One region of the Streptomyces sp. NBC_00490 genome, then DNA from elsewhere that is predicted to be linked to it. Evidence: riboswitches for the same ligand, from Rfam matches in the RefSeq annotation. Region 1 holds a riboswitch; each other region holds the start of a gene.
The links. A riboswitch is a leader RNA that binds a small molecule or an ion and turns the genes downstream of it on or off. The one in region 1 is predicted to bind cyclic di-AMP.

Region 1 (4,129 bases):
GGCGCAGGCACGGGAGGGGGCGCGGCTCGGTGGGGAGGTGTCGGGAGTGAATGGCAGATGCGTCCCACCCCGGATCGCACCGAAACCCTCCCACCTGGGCGTTTACCGCCCGACGCCGGGACAGATCTGCCGGTCGTCTGAGTAGCTCCGCTCATGACAACCCCCGGCGTCGGGCGGCAGACTCTGGGCATGGCTCTCAGACGATCAGTTGCCCTCGCCCTTGTGGCGGTCGCCCTCACCGCATGCGGGAGTCAAAGAGGTGGGGCGGCCGATGGAGCCGGTGCCGCGGGGGCGGCCACTCCGACCCCCTCCTATCCGCCCCCGCCGAAGTGCGCGCAGTCCACGGCGACGCCCACCGCCCTGCCTTCCTCCCCCTCACCCTCCGCCCCGGACGGAGGGCGGCAGGACGGGCCCGGGGACGCTCCTCCCAACTACGCCGACAACCACGCGTACCGCATGCGGGCGTCCTTGAGCGCCGAGCAGCAGGCCGGCGGGCAGGCGTCGGCCGAGCTGATCCTGGCGGAGCTGGCGAAGGTCCGGAAGGAGGGCGGATCGGGGGAGTTCGGTGTCTTCGACGACGAGCGGGTCGAGGCGGCGCTGCGGCGGGTCGGGTGCGGTGAGAAGCACGGCGTCTCCGTCGGGAACGGGTACTACGCCGTCTACACGGGCGTGGTGTGCGTCTCCGGACGGGTGACGAAGGACGAGCTGACCGGCGAGGTGCACGGCGTCTACGCCGAGCCCCAGCCCGGCGAGGGGCCCTGCGTCGAGAACCGGGGCGGTCACTGACGCCAGGGCCCTGCCGCGGATCAGGCCGGACGTACGACGCTGTGGATCGCCGACTCGCCGTCGTAGTAGATGGACTCCTCGCGCACGTACGCCCCCGGCTTCGGCGCGTGGATCATCTTGCCGTTGCCGATGTAGAGGCCGACGTGGGTGACGTCGTCGTAGAAGAAGACGAGGTCGCCGGGCCGGGCGCCCGCGAGGGTGACCGTGGTGCCGGCGTTCACCTGGTCGTAGGTGGTGCGGGGGAGGGAGATGCCGGCGGCGTTCCAGGCGGCCTGCGTGAGGCCGGAGCAGTCGTAGGAGTCGGGGCCGGTGGCGCCCCAGACGTACGGCTTGCCGACCTGCGAGCGGGCGAAGGCGAGGGCCTTCTCGGCCTTCGTGGCGTACGAGGAGTCCGAGACCTCCGAGGCTTCCGAGGTGGACGACGAGCTGCCCGCCGACTCCTCGGCCGCGGCCGCCTCCTGCGCCGCCTTCTGCTCGGCCGCCTGCTGCTTCGCCAGCTCGGCGGCCTTGCGGGCGGCCTCCTCCTGCTTCTGCTTCTCGATCGCCGCGAGGCGCGCCTTCTCCTCGGCGGTCAGCTGCGACAGCAGCTCGCGCGCGGCGGACAGCTTCCGCTGGACGGTCGCCTTGGCGGTCTTCAGATCGCCCTGCGACTCGGAGAGCGTCTCGAGGCTGTCGGTGGCCTCCTGGCGCTTCTTCAACGTCGCGGACTGCTCGGTGACGTAGTCGTCGACCGCGTCCTTCTGACGGGACGTCATACGGCCCATCAGCTGCGTCTGGTCGAAGTAGTCCTGCGGGGAGTCCGCGAGCAGGAAGGTCGCGGTGTCGGGCGCGGAGGCGCCGGTGCGGTACTGGGCCGCGGCGAAGGTGCCGAGCTCCTCGCGGGCCTCGTTGAGCTTCTGGGTGCGCTGGGCGACGTCGTCGAGGAGGGTGTCGACCTCCTTGCGCTGCTTGGAGGTCTTCTCCTTGGCCGAGTTGTACTTCTCGGTCGCCGACTCCGCCTGGCGGTAGAGGTCGTCGACCTTCTTCTCGACTTCCTCGATGCTCGGCTTGTCATCGGTCGAGGGCGCGGCGGTGGCCGTCTGGGAGAGCAGGGCCACGGAGGTGAGGGCGGCCGTGGCGAGAGCGGGGGTGCGTATGCCGGCTACGCGCGTACCCGGGGGAGGCGGCTTGCGGTGCGACGCCAAGGTCGGCGACTCCTTCCATGCTCCGCCTACCGAGTTAGCTGTCGGGTTCGGGCGGGTGGTTCGGAAGGGTTGCCCTACGGCCCTTCCCGGGAAGGGAGTCGGCCGATTCACCCCAAGTTCGGTGGGTCCCCGGTTCCGGGTGCGCGGCGGCGGTCCGGATTCGGCGGAGGCCGCGCGGCCCGGCGACGTTCGCCGGTGGGGGTCGTACGGCCTTCCGGAACGGTAGCCAACGGGTGTGGCCCCTGTGAAGGTTGATGTCCGATAGGCCCGATACATTTTCGTGACCTTGGATCAGGGCGTTGCTCGCGTTGGTGCATACGGAGTGATCTGCGCCGACTTGTGCGCATTGTGGGCGCAAGGTAAACATCTCCGCCCGTTCCGTCGCGAAGCGTGGCGGGACGGTGATGGAGGGTGACGGGACCGGCCCATGTTCTCGGGGCGGCGGCGGGGTGTCAGTGGGGAGCCCTAGACTCGGAGAGCGATGAGCAGCCTCTTTGACGACAGCTTCCTGGCGGACCTCCAGGCCCCTAAGGGCCGCGAGGAAGAGCCCCCGCCACCGCCCGAGGACGAGCACGTACCGGAACCCGTTCCGGACGACCTGTTCGGCGGCAGGTTCGACGTGCCGCCGGACCGGGACGCGTACTACCGCGACGGTGCCCCGCGCCCCGTCCTGGACGCGGCCGCGCTCATCGAGGGTCTCAACGAGAACCAGCGCGCGGCCGTCGTCCACTCCGACACCCCGCTGCTCATCGTGGCCGGCGCCGGCTCCGGCAAGACGCGGGTGCTCACCCACCGCATCGCCTACCTGCTGGCCGAGCGGAATGTCCACCCGGGCCAGATCCTCGCGATCACCTTCACCAACAAGGCCGCGGGCGAGATGAAGGAGCGCGTCGAGCAGCTCGTCGGCCCGCGCGCGAACGCGATGTGGGTGATGACGTTCCACAGCGCGTGCGTGCGGATCCTGCGGAGGGAATCCAAGAGGCTCGGCTTCACGTCGTCGTTCTCGATCTACGACGCGGCCGACTCCAAGCGTCTGATGGCCCTGGTCTGCCGAGACCTCGACCTCGACCCCAAGCGCTTCCCGCCCAAGTCCTTCAGCGCCAAGATCAGCAACCTCAAGAACGAGCTGATCGACGAGGAGGACTTCGCCGCCCAGGCCACCGACGGCTTCGAGAAGACCCTCGCCCAGGCCTACACCATGTACCAGGCGCGGCTGCGGGAGGCCAACGCGCTCGACTTCGACGACCTGATCATGACCACGGTCAATCTGCTGCGCGCCTTCCCGGACGTCGCCGAGCACTACCACCGCCGCTTCCGGCATGTCCTCGTCGACGAGTACCAGGACACCAACCACGCCCAGTACACGCTGGTCCGCGAGCTCGTGGGGACGAGCGAGCACCCCGTCGACGTCCCCCCGGCCGAGTTCGACATCCCGCCCGCCGAACTGTGTGTCGTGGGCGACGCCGACCAGTCGATCTACGCCTTCCGCGGCGCGACGATCCGCAACATCCTCCAGTTCGAGGAGGACTACCCGAACGCGACGACGATCCTGCTGGAGCAGAACTACCGCTCCACACAGACGATCCTGTCCGCAGCCAACGCGGTCATCGAGCGCAACGAGTCCCGCCGCCCCAAGAACCTGTGGACCAACGCGGGCGCGGGCGCGCGCATCACCGGCTATGTCGCCGACACCGAGCACGACGAGGCGCAGTTCGTCGCCGAGGAGATAGACCGACTGACGGACTCGGGCGACGCGAAGGCCGGCGATGTCGCCGTCTTCTACCGGACCAACGCCCAGTCCCGTGTCTTCGAAGAGATCTTCATCCGCGTCGGCCTGCCCTACAAGGTCGTCGGCGGTGTCCGCTTCTACGAGCGCAAGGAGGTCCGGGACGTCCTGGCCTACCTGCGTGTCCTCGCCAACCCCGAGGACTCGGTGCCGCTGCGCCGCATCCTCAACGTCCCCAAGCGCGGCATCGGTGAGCGCGCCGAGGCGATGATCGACGCCCTGTCCCAGCGCGAGAAGATCAGCTTCCCCCAGGCGCTGAAGCGGGTCGACGAGGCCTACGGCATGGCCGCGCGGTCGACGAACGCCGTGAAGCGGTTCAACGTGCTGATGGAGGAGCTCCGTACGATCGTCGAGTCCGGCGCGGGCCCGGCGA
Region 2 (4,129 bases), 2.5 Mb from region 1:
TCCCGGAAGTTGCGGACTCCGGTCAGCTCGGGCTCGGTCGACGGGATCTGCTGCGTCACGGGGGCTCCTCCCAGCCGGTCCCGCCGCCACGGCTCGTCAGCGGGCACCTCCCCGACGATACGACATCGGTTCCTGGGGCAATCAGTTGTCCACAGGCGTTGCACCCAGGGCTCGCGGCCGTTGATGATGTTGGCACTTGAGCGCACCTGTTTGTATCTGTGAGGATTTGATGCTGGAGATCTCCGAAACCGGCCGTACCTGGCTTCTCTCCGGGCCTGCCAGCAGTTATGCCGTCCACCTCACCGCGGACGACGTCCTGTTGCACCTCCACTGGGGCCCGAGGATCGAGCTGGCCGACGCCGAGGAACTCGCCGCCCGCCCCCTGCCCGCCGAACGCGGCTTCGAGTCCCCGCTCGACGGCCGCGAGGAGTACCCCGTCGAGGGCGGCCCCCGCTTCGTGCGGCCCGCGCTGTCGGTACGCACCGACGAGCGGCGCGGCACCGAGTGGACCTTCGAGTCCCACGAGACCTCCGGCGACGGCGAAGAGCTGCGGCTCCGGTTCCGTGACGGCGGGCTGGCGATCACGCTGCACTACCGGATGCGCGGCGACGTGGTGGAGCGCTGGGTGACCCTGGACAACAACCAGGGACCCGAGACCGTGGAGCTCCTGCGCGCCGACTCCGCCACCTGGACCCTGCCCGACCGCGAGGAGTGGCGGCTGTCCCATCTGCACGGCCGCTGGGCCGCCGAGTCCCGGCTGACCAGCGCCCCGCTCACCTACGGCGAGAAGATCATCGGCAGCCGCCGCGGGCACACCGGGCACCAGTACCTGCCATGGGTGGCGCTGGACACGGACGCCACCGAGGAGCGCGGCGAGGTCTACGGCTGCGCCCTCGGCTGGTCGGGCTCCTGGCGCATCGCCGTGGCCCAGCTCTCCGACGCGCGCGTGCAGATCACCGGCGGCGTCGGACACGACGAGTCGGGCCTGCTGCGGCTGGCGGCGGGGGAGTCCTTCACGACGCCCGTCTTCGCCGGTCTGTGGAGCGACGGCGGCTTCGGCGGGGCGAGCCGGGCGTGGCACGCGTACCAGCGTGCGTACGTCATCCCGGACGCCGACCGGGACCGGCCGGTGCTGTTCAACTCCTGGGAGGCCACCGAGTTCGACATCTCCGAGGAGCAGCAGGGCACCCTCGCCCGGCGGGCCGCGGCGATCGGCGTCGAGCTGTTCGTGGTCGACGACGGCTGGTTCGGCACCCGCACCAGCGACCGCGCCGGCCTCGGCGACTGGACGCCCAACCGCGACCGTTTCCCGGGCGGCCTGAAGCCCCTCGCCGACCACGTGCACGCGCTCGGCATGCAGTTCGGCATCTGGGTCGAGCCCGAGATGGTCAATCCGGACAGCGAGCTGTACCGGGCGCACCCGGACTGGGTTCAGCACCAAGCAGGACGAAAGCGGACGGAGTTCCGCAATCAGCTCGTGCTGAACCTCGCGCGTGAGGACGTCCAGGAGTACCTCTGGGGGCATCTCGACGCCCTTCTGGGCAGCGCCCCGATCGACTACGTGAAGTGGGACTTCAACCGCAGCTTCACCGACGCCGGCTGGCCGGGAGAGGCCTATCCGCAGCGGCTCTGGATCGACCATGTGCGCGCCTACTACGCCTTGCTGGACCGGCTGCGGGCCGCCCATCCGGGCGTCGCCTTCGAGTCCTGCTCGGGCGGGGGCGGCCGTATCGACCTCGGTGTCATGGGCCGCACGGACCAGGTGTGGACCTCCGACAACACCGACCCGCTCGACCGGCTCGCCATCCAGCACGGTTTCGGCCAGATCCACCCCGCGCGCGTGATGGCCGCCTGGGTCACCGACAGCCCGAACGCCATGCTCAACGGCCGGGTCAGCTCGCTGCGTTTCCGGTTCGTCAGCGCCATGGCCGGGGTGCTGGGCGTCGGCGGCGACCTCACGCGGTGGAGCGAGGAGGAGCTCGCCGAGGCCGGTGAGTGGGTGGAGCTCTACAAGGAGATCCGGCCCGTGGTGCAGCGCGGTGACCTCCACCGGCTGCGACCGCCGCGGGGCGGGCTCAGTGCCGTCCAGTACGTCCTCGGGGACGAGGCCGTCGTGCTCGCCTGGCTCCAGGCGCAGAGCTACGGCGAGCCCGTACCGGCGCTGCGGTTGCGCGGGCTCGACCCGACAGCGTCGTACGAATGCCTCGAAACGGGCGAAGTCCACAGGGGTGCCGTATTGCTGCATCACGGACTTCGCGTCGGATTGCGCGGCGACCTTGATGCGGCAGTTCTCCGGCTGCGTCGCATCTGAGCTGTCTGTCCGAATTGGCGCCTTCCTCATCCTTCATTCCAACTCGCTCTGGAATAAGGGAAGCTGTGAATGTGCCACGTGAGGAGCGTCATACCCGTGACCGTGCGTCGCCCGTCATGTCCACGTAATTCCCGTTCTTTTTCAGGGGTTTTGCATGGCGGGAGGCGTGCGCAATTCACGCAGGGTGACCGTTAATTCTCACAGCGGATCAAGAGGAACGCATGCACCGGGAACCTCTCACTTGTCCCTTTGCGTCTTGCTCGCTTACGTTCGCCATCAATCCGGACGGACGCCCAATCCTGCCGCCGCCCGGGGACCGCACAACTCACCCGTGAACGGCAGGAGCGGGGGACCCACAGGTACAACCGCCTGTTCCGGTCTCCGGAACGGCTAGGGGTTAAGTCGCACCTCGGTGCGGCCGGGCATCTCCAGCCCGAACCCGACAGCTCACCTCGCAGGCGCCGGAGAGGAATTCGTCATGCCCGCGAAGGGTAAGCACCGCCGTCCGAAGGCCCAGCGCCTCACCCGTTCGATCGCCGTCGCCGGCACCGGTGGCGCCGCACTCGCCCTCCCGCTGATGGGTGCCGCAGGTGCCCACGCGGCCACCCCGCAGTCCGTTCCGGAGAAGGCCGTCCAGTCCCTTCCGGTCGCCGGGAAGACGGCCACCGAGAAGAAGACCGCGGACAAGAGCGCCGCGAACACCGCGACCGCGCGCACCTATTCGGTGCGGTCCGGTGACTACCTCTCGAAGATCGCCGACGAGCAGAACGTCAGCGGTGGCTGGAAGAAGCTCTACTCCGACAACCGCGAGGCCGTCGGTTCCGACCCGTCGCTGATCCACCCCGGTCTGAAGCTCACCCTCGGCAAGAAGGCCGCGGCGAGCACGGAGAAGTCCGCGCAGAAGTCGGCCGAGACGCGGAAGTCCTCTTCGTCCTCCAGCTCCGCGGAATCCTCCAAGTCCTCCTCGTCGAACACGACGGCGGCGACGCAGAGCAGCGAGACGACCAGCACCAGCAGCGCCAGCGGCTTCACCCTCCCCGTGGCCGGCGCCACCGTCGGTACTCCGTACCGGATGTCCGGCAGCATGTGGTCCAGCGGCTACCACACGGGCGTCGACTTCGTCGTCCCGACCGGCACCTCGCTCAAGGCCGTGGGCGCGGGCACGGTCGTCTCCGCCGGCTGGGGCGGCGCGTACGGCAACCAGGTCGTCATCAGGCTCGCCGACGGCTACTACGCCCAGTACGCCCACCTCTCCTCGCTCTCGGTGTCGTCCGGCCAGACCGTCGCCGAGGGTCAGCAGGTCGGCCTCTCCGGTGCGACCGGCAACGTGACCGGCCCGCACCTCCACTTCGAGATCCGCACCACGCCGGACTACGGCTCGGACGTGGACCCGCTCGCCTACCTCCGCGCGAAGGGCGTCTCCGTCAGCTGACGCCCACCCCCCTGTGCCACCGAAGGCCGGATCCCGATCCCCGGGTCCGGCCTTCGGTGTTCGTTCTTGCGGGTTCATGATCACTTTATTGCGTTCTTGTGGCACGGCTGTCCAAAGCGTCGACAGTGAGGGGAGGGTGGGGACACAGTGATCTCCGTAGCGATGCAAGCGCTTTCTATCCGCATCTTCCGGAGGTCCCCGTGCCCGGCGTCGACCGACGCACCGTCATCAAGGGCGCCGCAGCCGCGGCCGCCGCGGCCCAGTTCTCCTGGGCCCAGTCCCGTACCGCCGCAGCGGCCGACGCGGACGACACCGAACTCCACTGGCTGGAGGGCGCGACGCCCGACGCCCACGCCGGCACCACCTGGGGCGTGCCATGGGCCCGC
Region 3 (4,129 bases), 1.1 Mb from region 1:
ATCGGCATCGCCGTCTTCCTCGACGACCACCAGGCCTTCGACCACGCGCTCCAGCGTTTCCGGGAGCGCGTCCCCGCCTACTTCTACCTGGAGAAGGACGGGCGGGTGCCGCTCACCCCGGCCGGATCCGGGGTGAACACGCCGGCGAAACTGACGACGTACTGGTTCGGGCAGAAGACGTACCAGGACGGCGTCTCCCAGGAGACCTGCCGCAACTTCAAGCACGTCGGCTACTCCATCGCCGCCACCGCCCACATCGCCGAGACCGCCTGGCACCAGGGCGTCGACCTGTACGGCGAGGTCAAGGACCGGCTGAAGTCGGCGCTCGCCTTCCACGCCCGGTACCAGTCCGGCGAACCCGCGCCCGCGTGGCTGTGCGGCGGGAAGGTGGACCGGAACATGGGCCCGGACCTGGAGGTCGCCCTCAACCACCTGGAGAACCGCCTCGGCGTCTCCGTCCCGGCCGCCCACCGGCTCGCCGAGGAGACCCGGCCCGCCGGTACCGACAACCTGTTCGTGTCCTGGGAGACCCTGACCCACGCGGGCAACCCCGGGAGCTGAAAACGCAGGTCAGCGGCGGCGCGAAGCAACCGTGGTGCTGAGCGTCCCGCGAATGGCGTATGCTGGTTTCACCGACGCGGGGTGGAGCAGCTCGGTAGCTCGCTGGGCTCATAACCCAGAGGTCGCAGGTTCAAATCCTGTCCCCGCTACTCACAGCTCAGGGCCGGAATCCAGTTCACTGGATTCCGGCCCTGAGTGTTTCCCCCGGTCGGGCCACACGGCTCGCCGCCCGGTCCCGGCCCGGGAAACCTGGGCATGTGGATCAGGCGGCGGTGGCGGGACGGCGTGTCTCCGCCCTCTTACGGGTGCTGCCCGTCCTGCTGATCGTCGGTGGCGTCCTCTACGACGTCCTGACCCCCCGGGACTTCACCGCGATCCCCTTCTTCACCGCCGCCCCCCTGGTCGCCGCGCCCCTCTACCCACTGCTCGGCACCGTCGTCGCCGGGGCGGTGGCCCTGATCGCCGCCTTCGCCGTCCATATGCGGTTCGGTTTCCGGCTGGACGCCGACACCCTCACCGAGGCGCTCACCGTGGCGGTCGTCGCCGTGCTGGCCGCCGTCCTCAACCGGGTCGTGCTCCGCGGCGACCAGCGGCTCGCCTCCCAGCGCCAGATCGCCGAGGCCGCCCAGCGGGCGGTGCTGCCCGAGCCCGACGACCGGATCGGCGGGTTCGACATCGCGGTCCGGTACGAGGCCGCGCAGCGGGACGCCTTCATCGGCGGGGACCTCTACGCGGTGCAGGACAGTCCGTACGGGGTGCGGCTGGTGGTGGGGGACGTGCGAGGGAAGGGCATGGGGGCGGTGGCCGCGGTTGCCGTCGTCATCGGGGCGTTCCGGGAGGCCGCCGAGCAGGAGCCGACGCTGGAGGCGGTCGCGCGGCGGCTGGAGCGGGCGCTGGCGCGCGAGGGCAGGCGACGCGAGGGGCTCGACGCCGTCGAGGGGTTCACCACCGTCGTACTCGCCGAACTGCCGCACGGCGACGGGGTGGTGCGGGTCCTCAACCGCGGCCATCCGCCGCCGCTGCTGCTGTGCCCCGACGGCACCGTGCGGGCGCTGCCCGCCGCCGAGCCCGCGCTGCCGCTGGGCATGGGCGAGCTGGGGAGCTGGCCCGACCGCGCGGAGGAGGCGGTTTTCCCGGGCGGGGCCACGCTGCTGCTGTATACGGACGGGCTGTCCGAGGCGCGGGACCGGTACGGGGAGTTCTACGATCCGGCGGCACGGCTCGCGGGACGCGCCTTCCGGGTTCCCGGGGCACTGCTGTCCGCGCTCGCCGGGGAGGTGCGCCGGCACACGGGGGGCGGCATGACGGACGACATGGCGCTGCTCGCCGTACGACGGCCGTGACCGTTGGGGGGCTTTATCACGTGGGGTGATCGGGTGAGTGCCCTCCGCATAACAACTGACATACAGTCAATACCTGTGAGTTTACCGGAGGGCGGTCAACTCGCCCGTTTTTCACCGCTCATGGACCCGTACGTCCAGCGGAAAAAGGTTAATGATCAAGCAGAACAGCTTGGAATCCATGGTCCGGGTCTATTAACGTTCGATAACGCAGCGCGGTCGTCCCAGCCGTCACAAGAGACGGCTCCGTGCTCACGCGCTTAATCCCGCAAGGGAGCCGGGGAACCACCACCCTGGGGTGAATCGCGCGGATGCCGCCGTGAACTCACGGCCGGTATACGCGCGTAGGAGACCTTCCTGCTCCGAACCCGTCAGCTAACCCGGTAGGCGAGAAGGAAGGAAAGGAGCACGCCCACGTGGCGTCAAACCGGCCTGCCCCCGAGGCCCCGTACGTGCCGAGCCAGCGCAGCACCACCGATGTCTTCGGCTACGGCAGCTACCACCACGACGAGGGTCCGCGGGAGGAGTGGAATCCCAACGAGGACTCCATCCGACCGGTCCGTGGCAAGCATCGGGTCGCCAAGCAGCGCAGCGGGGGATTCGCCCGCAGCTCCACCGTCCTGGGCGTCGGTGTCATAGCCGCCGTCGGCGGGGCCGGCATGGCCAGCGCCAACACCGGCAAGCCGCCGGTCTCCATCTCGATGCCCGACCTTCCGTTCGTGTCCGGCGAGGAGGAGGCACCGCAGGGCTCGGCCACCGCGCTCAGCGACCTCGCCGCGGCCCCCACGGCCGCCGCCACGGCCGTCACGGACAAGACCCAGGTCAGCCTCTCCGACTCCGGCACCGGCGCAGGCGAGACGCTGCGCAACCGGATCATGGCGCAGGCCGAGAGCCAGCAGACGCAGGTCGAGAACAAGACGCAGCTCGCCACGCAGAGCGCCCTCGCCGACGAGGCCGCCAAGGCCGAGGCCGCCGCGCTGAAGAAGGCCGCGGACGACGCCGCCGAGGCGAAGAAGAAGGCGGAGGCGGAGGCCGAGAAGGCCGCCGAGGCCAAGCGGCTCGCCGCGCTGGCGAAGCAGTTCACGCTGCCGACCTCCTCGTACACGATCACCTCGACCTTCGGTCAGGCCGGCTCCCTGTGGTCCTCCGGGTACCACACGGGTCTCGACTTCGCGGCTCCCACGGGCACGCTCATCAAGGCGATCCACAGCGGCACCATCACGCAGGCCGGCTGGGACGGGTCGTACGGCTACAAGACCGTCCTCACCCTCGACGACGGCACCGAGCTGTGGTTCGCCCACCAGTCCTCGATCAGCGTCAGCGTGGGCCAGAAGGTCAACACCGGTGATGTGATCGGGCGCGTGGGTGCGACCGGCAACGTCACCGGCGCGCATCTGCACCTCGAGGTCCACTCGGGCGGCGCGTCCACCGGGATCGACCCGATGGCGTGGCTGCGGAGCAAGGGGCTCACCCCCTGAGTTTTTCTTGATCCACCGGCGGCCCTGACGCACACCCCCCGACGTCAGGGCCGCCGGTTTTTCCGTCACCGGTTCAGGAGCGCCTGCCTCCGCTTGTTTACGGAGACTTTGCGGCCGTTCCGGAAGAGCGGTCCGCGCACCGGCGTTGACCCCGTACATGACTTCTCTTCGCAAGCTGGGCACGTCCGACCTCGAGGTCTTCCCGCTCTCCCTCGGCGGCAACGTCTTCGGCTGGACCGCCGACGAGACACAGTCCTTCGCCGTACTCGACGCCTACGCGGCCGCGGGCGGCAACTTCGTCGACACGGCGGACGCGTACTCCGCGTGGGTCGACGGCAACGTCGGCGGTGAGTCCGAGACCATCATCGGCAAGTGGGTCAAGGCGCGCGGCAACCGCGACGACGTCGTGATCGCCACGAAGGTCAGCCAGCACCCCGACTTCCAGGGCCTGACGGCCGCGAACATCAAGGCGGCGGCGGACGCCTCCCTGCGCCGCCTCGGCACCGACCACATCGACCTGTACTACACCCACTTCGACAAGGTGGAAGTGCCGGTCGAGGAGATCATCGGCGCGCTCGACGAACTGGTGAAGGCGGGCAAGGTGCGGCACATCGCCGCGTCCAACATCTCCGCCGAGCGCCTGGAGGCGTCCCTCGCCTTCTCCGAGCGCGAGGGACTGGCCCGGTACGTGGCGCTCCAGCCGCACTACAACCTGGTCTCGCGCGAGACGTACGAGGGCGAGCTCCAGGA
Region 4 (4,129 bases), 200 kb from region 1:
CCCAGCCGCGCCGCCCGCTCCCGCAGTCGCAGCACCGGCATGGTCGGGATGCCCTCGCGCAGATCCGTCCCCGGGGTCTTGCCGGACTCACGGGAGTCCGAGGCGATGTCCAGGACGTCGTCCGCGAGCTGGAAGGCGACGCCCAGCCGCTCGCCGTACTGCGTCAGCACGTCGACCACCGTCTCGTCGGCGCCCGACATCATCGCGCCGAACCGGCAGGACACCGCGACCAGCGAGCCGGTCTTGCCGCCGAGCACGTCCAGGTAGTGCTCGACCGGGTCCCGGCCGTCCACCGGCCCCGCGGTCTCCAGGATCTGGCCCGTGACCAACCGCTCGAACGCCTCGGCCTGCACCCGGACCGCCTCCGGACCGAGGTCGGCCAGGATGTGGGAGGCGCGGGCGAAGAGGAAGTCGCCGGTGAGGACCGCGACCGAGTTGCCCCACCGGGTGTTCGCGCTGTCGACCCCGCGCCGCACGGACGCCTCGTCCATCACGTCGTCGTGGTAGAGCGTCGCCAGGTGGGTCAGCTCCACCACCACGGCCGACGGCACGACTCCGGGGGCGTCGGGGTCGCCGAACTGGGCGGCGAGCATCACGAGCAGCGGACGGAAGCGCTTTCCGCCCGCCCGTACGAGGTGCTGCGCGGCCTCCGTGATGAACGGGACCTCACTCTTGGTGGCTTCGAGCAAACCCTCCTCGACGGCCGCCAATCCGGCCTGGACATCGGCTTCCAGAGCCTGGTCCCGCACGCTCAGCCCGAACGGCCCGACGACGGTCACGAGGGGTCTCCTGTCTGCTGGTGTCTACTGGCGATTACACGGTTTGTCGATAGGTCGCTGCCCTCACTCAAGTCAGCGTATCCGGTCACGTTTCGATCACCGCTGCCGCCCACCCGTGCAGCACGGGTGGTATCGGATCACGACCGGTATGTTTTTGATCACCTGAAAAGAACGGATATCTTCCGACTTCCCCGGAAGCAGACGTGGATACCAGGGCGAGCAGGCCTTTCGGCCGACCGAAGAAGGCGGTGTCGCCCTCGGGCGGGGCCGGCTCGCCGAGCGGATGACCCGGGTGGGCCTGGGCGTGGCTCCGCCCGCGCGGTGGACGAGCGGGCTTCCCGCGTCGCCGGCCGGGCAGGGTCACAGAGGGCAGGACCGGCTCCGCGATGTGGCGCCGGACGGTTCGTCGACGCTGGCCCCCGGGGTGCGCTGAGCTGTCGGCGCGGCACGGGCGGGACCGGGCGGTGTCGTGGGAGCCGGGGACGTCCGAGGAGGTGGCGTTCGAGCTGAACGGCATCGGGCACGCTTTCCCGCCCGGGCACCGCATCCGGTTCGCCGGGCAGTTTTCTCGAACTTTCGGTGCGATCCCGTGAGTCGGCGGACGGCATCACCTTCGACGAGCCCGAGTAGTCCGAGCCGCTCGGCGTCAACTCCCCTGGGACATTCCGAGAACGGCCGGTTAAGGCTAATTGCCCGATTTGCGGCCGGACTTCATCTTCAGTGACTTGAGTCACTTCATCCTGTGGACGGCCTGTGAGATCACCTCCGCCGATCCGCTTTGCCCGAAAGCCAGTTGGTGATTGGCGGTCGCAAAGGATCAAGCACCCCATACGCCTCAGACCGAGGTCAATGGGCCTGTTGTGTGAATCCGGTACTTGTTCCGGACATGTGCTCTCGCATACGTTCCCGGCCGGGCGGAACGCCGAATCCTGCCGCCGCCCGGAGACCGCTCACCTACGAGAACTCACGGCAGGAGCGGGGGAACCAGGTAAGTCGCCGGACATAACGGACCGGCTTGGGGTGAAGTCGTGTCGCCGTACGGCGGCCCGGCCGGGCAGCTCCCGCCCGAACCCGACAGCTCACCTCGCAGGCGCAGGAGAGGAAACCGTCATGCCTGCTGCCGCTCAGCACCGTCGCACCAGAACGTCCCGCCTCGCCCGCAAGCTCGCCGTCGCCGGTACCGGCATCGCGGTGCTCGCGCTCCCGGTCATCGGCGCGACCAGCGCCTCCGCCGCCACCCCGACCGTGGCCACGGCGACCTCGCTGGGCTACACCGACACCCTCGACGGCTGGATCCGGGCGTCGCTCCAGGTCATGGCCCAGAACGGCATCCCCGGGTCGTACGACAGCATCTACCGCAACATCATCCGCGAGTCGTCCGGCAACCCCTTCGCCATCAACAACTGGGACTCCAACGCGGCCGCCGGCACCCCCTCCAAGGGCCTGCTCCAGGTGATCGACCCCACCTTCCAGGCGTACCACGTGTCCGGCACCTCGTGGGACCCCTACGACCCGGTCGCCAACATCACCGCCGCCTGCAACTACGCGGCGCAGCGGTACGGGTCGATCGACAACGTGTGGGGCGCGTACTAGGCCGACAGGGGCCTAAGCCTGTCGGAAGAGTCTTTCGAGGACGACGGCGATGCCGTCGTCCTCGTTCGACATCGTCACCTCGTCGGCCACGGCCTTGAGTTCGGGGTGGGCGTTGGCCATCGCGACCCCGTGAGCCGCCCAGTCGAACATGGGGATGTCGTTGGGCATGTCGCCGAAGGCGATGGTGTGTTGGGGGCCGAGGCCCAGGTGATCGGCGGCCAGGGCGAGGCCCGTCGCCTTGGTGATGCCGCATGGCTGGAGTTCGACGGTGCCGGGGCCCGACATCGTCACCGTCGCGAGGGAACCGACGACTCCACGGGCCGTCGCCGCCAACTCGTCGTCGGACAGGGCGGGGTGGCGGAGCAGGACCTTGCTGATGGGCGCGCACCACAGGTCGTCGCGGCGGTCGACCCGTACGGCGGGGAGGGTGGGGTGCGGCATCAGATAGCCCGGCTCGATGAGCGTGAGGCCGTCGACGCCGTCCTGGTCGACGGCTGCGTACACCTGACCGACCTCGGCCTCGATCTTGCCGAGCGCGGTCTCGGCCAACTCCCGGTCCAGGGTCACCGACCACAGCAGACGGTCCGCGCCGGCGTCGTACACCTGCGCGCCCTGCCCGCACACCGCGAGCCCCGTGCTGCCCAGGTCGTCGAGGAGCGGCCGCACTCTCGGGGCCGGCCGGCCGGTCACCACCAGATGCCGGGCCCCGGCCTCCGCCACTCGCGCGAGCGCGGCGAGCGAACGGTCGGAGAGCGTGTCGTCGCCCCGGAGCAGGGTTCCGTCCAGGTCAGTGGCGACGAGTGAATATGCGGTGGGTGCGGCCATGATCAGAGAATACGGATGGAAACCCCCAGCGACTCGACGCGAACCGGACGGCTGCACCCTTCACATCCGTTGACGTCGGCTCCGGTTCGACGCCCAGGTCGAGCCTCTCGTCAGCAGTCACGATCGAAGGCGAACCGGCCGAGCGCGCGAGCGAGCCCGCTGTCGCTGTGAGCGTGCACAGCAGAGAAGCGTTTCAACCCCTTGTCAAGGAAGGGGACGTCGGGTTACCTACATGTTGCTCGCGGATTGCCGGGACTCCTGATTCTGTGCACGCTCACAGATACGCGAGCCGTGCTGATCCTTTGGCTACGTCGACCTGAGCGCTTTGAGAGGAACAGAACATGCGCAGACGCAGTGTTCTCACCGCTGCGGGAGCCGCCGCGCTGGCCGTTCCCGTGCTGGGGGCGGCACCCGCGGCCGCCTCCGCGGGCGGTCGCCGTGGGCTGGACATCCGGGCCATGGACATCTCCTCGCTGCCCAAGAACGAGGACCACGGCGCCGTGTACCGCACGGCCGACGGCCGCCGCGAGGACCCGGTCCGCCTCCTCGCCCACGCGGGCATCACCCACGCCCGGTTGAAGGTCTGGGTGAACCCGGTCGACGGCTACAACGACAAGGCCCGCGTCCTGCCGCTCGCCCGCCGTCTGAGACGGGCCGGCATCGGCATCTGGATCGACTTCCACTACTCCGACACCTGGGCCGACCCGGCGCACCAGACGAAGCCGGCCGCGTGGGCGGACCTGGACATCACGGGTCTGACGCGCGCCGTCTACGACCACACGGCCGATGTGCTCGGCGCCCTGAAGCGGCAGGGCACCCCGGCCGACCTCGTGCAGGTCGGCAACGAGATCAACGGCGGCATGCTCTGGCCCGAGGGCAAGAACTGGGGCAGCGACAGCGGGGGTTGGGGCAACCTGGCCGCCCTCCTGAAG

Region 2: linked by a shared signal. The riboswitch ahead of OG381_RS39465 (M23 family metallopeptidase) and the one ahead of OG381_RS28435 (C40 family peptidase) in region 1 are both predicted to bind cyclic di-AMP.
Region 3: linked by a shared signal. The riboswitch ahead of OG381_RS23000 (M23 family metallopeptidase) and the one ahead of OG381_RS28435 (C40 family peptidase) in region 1 are both predicted to bind cyclic di-AMP.
Region 4: linked by a shared signal. The riboswitch ahead of OG381_RS27435 (transglycosylase SLT domain-containing protein) and the one ahead of OG381_RS28435 (C40 family peptidase) in region 1 are both predicted to bind cyclic di-AMP.

The regions. Positions count from the first base shown of each region.
Region 1 is NZ_CP107869.1:6,214,839-6,218,967, forward strand. It holds gene OG381_RS28430 (hypothetical protein) at 190-786, shown strand; gene OG381_RS28435 (C40 family peptidase) at 807-1,970, opposite strand; cyclic di-AMP (ydaO/yuaA leader) riboswitch at 1,979-2,146, opposite strand; gene pcrA (DNA helicase PcrA) at 2,452-4,129, shown strand, end outside.
Region 2 is NZ_CP107869.1:8,670,424-8,674,552, forward strand. It holds gene OG381_RS39455 (tyrosine-protein phosphatase) at 1-59, opposite strand, end outside; gene OG381_RS39460 (alpha-galactosidase) at 230-2,311, shown strand; cyclic di-AMP (ydaO/yuaA leader) riboswitch at 2,628-2,785, shown strand; gene OG381_RS39465 (M23 family metallopeptidase) at 2,790-3,743, shown strand; gene OG381_RS39470 (exo-rhamnogalacturonan lyase family protein) at 3,944-4,129, shown strand, end outside.
Region 3 is NZ_CP107869.1:5,095,368-5,099,496, reverse strand. It holds gene OG381_RS23015 (alginate lyase family protein) at 1-561, shown strand, start outside; tRNA gene OG381_RS23010 (tRNA-Met) at 637-710, shown strand; gene OG381_RS23005 (PP2C family protein-serine/threonine phosphatase) at 819-1,904, shown strand; cyclic di-AMP (ydaO/yuaA leader) riboswitch at 2,149-2,306, shown strand; gene OG381_RS23000 (M23 family metallopeptidase) at 2,318-3,379, shown strand; gene OG381_RS22995 (aldo/keto reductase) at 3,537-4,129, shown strand, end outside.
Region 4 is NZ_CP107869.1:6,012,453-6,016,581, reverse strand. It holds gene OG381_RS27445 (polyprenyl synthetase family protein) at 1-779, opposite strand, end outside; partial or broken gene OG381_RS27440 (CocE/NonD family hydrolase C-terminal non-catalytic domain-containing protein) at 1,144-1,406, shown strand; cyclic di-AMP (ydaO/yuaA leader) riboswitch at 1,730-1,885, shown strand; gene OG381_RS27435 (transglycosylase SLT domain-containing protein) at 1,890-2,372, shown strand; gene OG381_RS27430 (HAD family hydrolase) at 2,385-3,197, opposite strand; gene OG381_RS27425 (glycoside hydrolase family 53 protein) at 3,539-4,129, shown strand, end outside.